Regions from separate parts of the Streptomyces sp. P9-2 genome, predicted to be linked through region 1. Evidence: riboswitches for the same ligand, from Rfam matches in the RefSeq annotation. Region 1 holds a riboswitch; the other holds the start of a gene.
The links. A riboswitch is a leader RNA that binds a small molecule or an ion and turns the genes downstream of it on or off. The one in region 1 is predicted to bind ZMP and ZTP.

Region 1 (2,447 bases):
AGGGCGGCCTGCTCGCTGGGGAAGTGCCCGCGGGCCTTACCGCCCGGCGGATACGGGCGTTCACCGACTCGATCGCGTTCGTCGTGCAGACGATGCGGCGGATCTCGGTGTCGAACCGCAGGAACGGGGTGAACTCCTCCCAGGCGTTCTCCCACAGTTTCACGATCGCCGGACACTTACGGCCCCAGGCATCGGCGAACTCGGCGAACCGGTCCAGGGCGGCCTCTTCGGTGGGAGCGGTGTAGACGGGCTTGAGAAGCTTGGCGATCTAGTCCCAGTCCTGGCGGGCGGCATAGCGGAAGGAGTTCCGCAGCAGATGCACCACGTAGGTTTGCACGATCGTCCGGGGCCAGACGGTCTCCACCGCCTCGCCAGTACCCGGGCACGAGCCGAAGCGCCCGCCACGGCCAGCTGACAGATCCGCGGGCTCGGCGCCCGTGAGGGCTCACCGCCCTCACGGGCGGCGAGCCGTCACCAGAAGATCAGCCGACCCGACACGTGGTTTCCCGTTGAGCGAAAAAGCTTCATCGCTCCCAGATGCCGAGTTGGTTCGCGGCGGCTTCCACGGTCTGCGCGAGCAAGACGGCGATGGTCATCGGTCCAACGCCGCCGGGCACTGGAGTGATCAGACGGGCGCGGGTGAGGGCGGTATCGAAGTCCACGTCACCGACGTTGCCCGGGTTGTACCCGGCGTCGATCACCACCGCGCCGGGTTTGATGTCTTCACCTCGGATGAGCCGGGGTCGCCCTACGGCCGCTACCACGACGTCTGCTTCCCGGACGATTGCGGACAGGTCCGCTGTGCGCGAGTGGCAGTACGTCACCGTTGCGTCCTTCGCGAGAAGGAGCATCCCCACCGGTTTGCCAAGAATCGCGCTGCGGCCCACCACGACCGCATGCTTGCCAGCGAGGTCGACGTCGTATGCCTCCAACAGCTGCATGATCCCGCCGGGAGTGCAGGACACGAAGCCTGGCAGCGCGAAGCTCATCGCGGCGAAGGAATGCATCGTGACCCCGTCGACATCCTTCTCCGGGGCAATGGCCTCGAACGCCGCTCGTTCGTCGATGTGCGGGCCGCAAGGATGCTGAAGCAGGATTCCGTGGACTTCCGGATCACCGGACAGGCCAGCAAGGGTGTCGATCAGTTCGGCGGTCGTGGTGGCGGCCGGCAGACCGATGTGCCGGGACTGGATGCCTGCTTTCGCGCACCGTGCCCGCTTCATGCGGACATACGTGACCGATGCGCGATCCTCTCCCACCAGCACCGTCGCCAGACAGGGACTGGTACCCGTGCGCTGTGAGATCTCCGCCGCCTTCACTGCAGCTTCTTCGACGATGCGTTTGGCGAGGCCCGTGCCGTCCATGAGCTGAGCCGTCTGCGTCGAGGACATCGTTGCCTCCAGGCGTTGCTGACCACTCGCCCAGGCGCACGGCATCGACGTCTCGTCAGACCGCTCCCCGGTGGTGCTCCACCTCAGCGCCAGTCACGGCCCACGCTGCACTGTAGTAGACGCTGGATCCTCGCCAGGCATCGATCAGCGTCCTCGGCCAGGAAGCGACTTTGAGTCCGAGCCCGGCGCCGCCGTCGTCGCAGCTGCGGGCGGCGTCAAGCCGTACGACGACCCTCACCCTCCTCTGCACTGACGTCAATTCTCGGGTTCTGGCTCGCTTTCCGTGAACTGGTCACACTCTGTTCAGTGACGTCGGCCGCTGAGATGATCACTGCTCACCCCTAGCTGAGGAGTCGGGGCCCCAGATGAGTAGCTGGTCGCCAGAGGTAGATGAGGTGTTGGAGGCGTCGGGCTGGACGCCTGGACGGAAGGTAGACACGGCCCGCTGGCGATCCATGTTCGAAGGAGTCGGCCTCGCCATGCACGACGCTGCGGAAGCCTTCCTGCAAGAGTTCGCCGGTTTGACTGTTAACGTCAGCGGACCAGGGATCAGCTGTGCACGCACGCCGTTCGAGCTGGACCCCGAGCTGGCCTGGGGCGAGGATGATCGATTCACGGAGTGGGGCGAAGCGATCGGGCGCCATCTCTACCCGCTCGGTGAGCTGGACCACGGCCGGTTCTTCCTGGGTATCGACGAAGAGGGCGTGATCTATCTCGTCGAGACCTGGATTGCCAGCTTCGGAGCGGTGCCTCACGCCATGGAGAACTTGGTTCTCGGCGTGGCTCCTCGCCGAATCGATGAGGGGTACGAGCCAGCGGGACATCCGTCCTGACGCGTCGGTCACCTGTAGAGCAGTACTCGCTTTCGGAGGAGCAGGAATCCGGCTCGGCCGAACATCTGCCGTTTGAGCATCTTAATCCGGTTGACATGCCCCTCTACGACGCCCGAGTTCCAGGGCAGGGTGAGACCGGCGATGACAGCGTCGCGGTCGCGGTCGATACCGGCGGCGAGGGTGTGGAGGCCGGGCAGGTTGTCCTTGCGGACGGCGTCGAGCC
Region 2 (2,447 bases), on a different replicon from region 1:
TCCCTGTACGGCCGCTTCGACCTCCGCTACGACGGCACCGGCCCGGCGAAGCTCCTCGAGTACAACGCGGACACCCCCACCTCCCTGGTGGAGGCGGCCTCCCCGCAGTGGTTCTGGATGGAGGAGCGCTTCCCCGGCGCCGACCAGTGGAACTCCCTGCACGAACGGCTCGTCGACGCCTGGAAGAAGCAGTCCGCGCTGCTCCCGCCCGGCAGCCCGCTGTACTTCGCCCACACCGCGGGCGACGAGTGCGGCGAGGACCTGATGACCGTCGCCTACCTCAAGGAGACCGCCGAACAGGCGGGCCTGGAGACCGACTGGCTGTCCATGGAGGAGATCGGCTGGGACCGCCTCTCCGGCCGCTTCGTCGACAACCGCCTGCGGTTCATCCGCAGCATCTTCAAGCTGTACCCGTGGGAGTGGCTCACCACCGACCGCTTCGCCGACCACGTGCTCGACACCCTGGACCACGGCGGCGGCACCGGCTCCACCCTGTGGATCGAACCCGCCTGGAAGATGCTCCTCAGCAACAAGGCCCTGCTGGCGATCCTCTGGGAACTCCACCCCGGCCACCCCAACCTCCTCCCCGCCTACGTCGACGGCCCCCGCGAGCTCGCCGGCACCACCGGCTGGGTCGCCAAGCCGCTGCTGGGCCGCGAGGGCGCCGGCGTCACCGTGCACGAGCCCGGTGCCGCGCCGGAACTCCGCGACGAACCCTGCTGCTACCAGCAGCTCGCCCCGCTGCCCGACTTCGACGGCAACCGCGTCGTCCTCGGCACCTGGGTGGTGGAGGGCGAGGCCGCGGGACTCGGCATCCGCGAGTCGTCCGGCCTGGTCACCGACGGGTACGCCCGCTTCCTGCCGCACGTCATCCTCTGACCGGCGGCCCCCCGGCCGGCAGGGCGCCGGCCGGGGCGCCGGTCACTCCCGCATCGCGGACACCCGCCGCGCCGCTCCGGCCCACCCGGTAATCTGGCCCGCGGGCCGTGACTGGCGCGCTGGGATGGGACCAACCATCGGGGAGCGGCCCGCGAGAAACGTGCCGTGCGCCTGGGCCATCCGTACCGTGAACGCTGAACGCTACGTCCGGAGGTCCCCATGTCTGCCGAGCATTCGCTCACCCCCGAGTCCACCGCCTTCCGCTCCGCCCTCGACGTGATCCGCGCCGTCGAGCCGCGCGTCGCCGACGCGATCGGGCAGGAGGTCGCCGACCAGCGCGAGATGCTCAAGCTGATCGCCTCCGAGAACTACGCCTCCCCGGCCACCCTGCTGGCGATGGGCAACTGGTTCAGCGACAAGTACGCCGAGGGCACCGTCGGCCGCCGCTTCTACGCCGGCTGCCGCAACGTGGACACCGTCGAGTCGCTCGCCGCCGAGCACGCCAAGGAGCTCTTCGGCGCCCGTCACGCCTACGTCCAGCCGCACTCCGGCATCGACGCCAACCTGGTCGCCTTCTGGGCCGTCCTGGCCGACCGCGTCGAGGCGCCCTTCCTGGAGAAGACCGGCGTCCGCCAGATCAACGACCTCTCCGACGCCGACTGGGCCGAGCTGCGCCAGGCCTTCGGCAACCAGCGCATGCTCGGCATGTCCCTGGACGCCGGCGGTCACCTCACCCACGGCTTCCGGCCCAACATCTCCGGCAAGATGTTCGACCAGCGCTCCTACGGCACCGACCCGGCCACGGGCCTGATCGACTACGAGGCCCTGCGCGCCACCGCCCGCGAGTTCAAGCCGCTGATCATCGTCGCCGGCTACTCCGCCTACCCCCGTCTCGTGAACTTCCGGATCATGCGCGAGATCGCCGACGAGGTCGGCGCCACGCTCATGGTCGACATGGCGCACTTCGCTGGTCTCGTCGCCGGCAAGGTCCTCACCGGCGACTTCGACCCCGTGCCGTACGCCCAGATCGTCACCACGACCACCCACAAGTCGCTGCGCGGCCCGCGCGGCGGCATGGTGCTGTGCGACGACTCCCTCAAGGACCAGGTCGACCGAGGCTGCCCGATGGTCCTCGGCGGGCCGCTGCCGCACGTCATGGCCGCGAAGGCCGTCGCCCTCGCCGAGGCGCGCCGGCCGTCCTTCCAGGACTACGCCCGGCGGATCGTGGACAACTCCCGCGCTCTCGCCGAGGGCCTGATGCGCCGCGGCGCCACCCTGGTCACCGGCGGCACCGACAACCACCTCAACCTGATCGACGTCGCCACCTCCTACGGCCTCACCGGCCGGCAGGCCGAGGCGGCGCTGCTCGACTCCGGCATCGTCACCAACCGCAACGCCATCCCGGCCGACCCCAACGGCGCCTGGTACACCTCCGGCATCCGCATCGGCACCCCGGCGCTGACCACGCGCGGGCTCGGCACGGCGGAGATGGACGAGGTCGCCGGTCTCATCGACCGCGTCCTCACCACCGCCGAGCCCGGCACCACCAAGTCCGGTGCGCCGTCGAA

Region 2: it holds a riboswitch for ZMP and ZTP, as region 1 does, so the genes downstream of both, ACQY0Z_RS02965 (glycine hydroxymethyltransferase) here and ACQY0Z_RS32840 (bifunctional 5,10-methylenetetrahydrofolate dehydrogenase/5,10-methenyltetrahydrofolate cyclohydrolase) in region 1, are expected to answer to the same signal.

The regions. Positions count from the first base shown of each region.
Region 1 is NZ_CP192634.1:57,862-60,308, forward strand. It holds partial or broken gene ACQY0Z_RS32835 (transposase) at 1-379, opposite strand, end outside; gene ACQY0Z_RS32840 (bifunctional 5,10-methylenetetrahydrofolate dehydrogenase/5,10-methenyltetrahydrofolate cyclohydrolase) at 525-1,391, opposite strand; ZMP/ZTP riboswitch at 1,413-1,498, opposite strand; gene ACQY0Z_RS32845 (SUKH-3 domain-containing protein) at 1,757-2,224, shown strand; gene ACQY0Z_RS32850 (transposase) at 2,233-2,447, opposite strand, start outside.
Region 2 is NZ_CP192633.1:641,661-644,107, reverse strand. It holds gene ACQY0Z_RS02970 (glutathionylspermidine synthase family protein) at 1-879, shown strand, start outside; ZMP/ZTP riboswitch at 977-1,063, shown strand; gene ACQY0Z_RS02965 (glycine hydroxymethyltransferase) at 1,099-2,447, shown strand, end outside.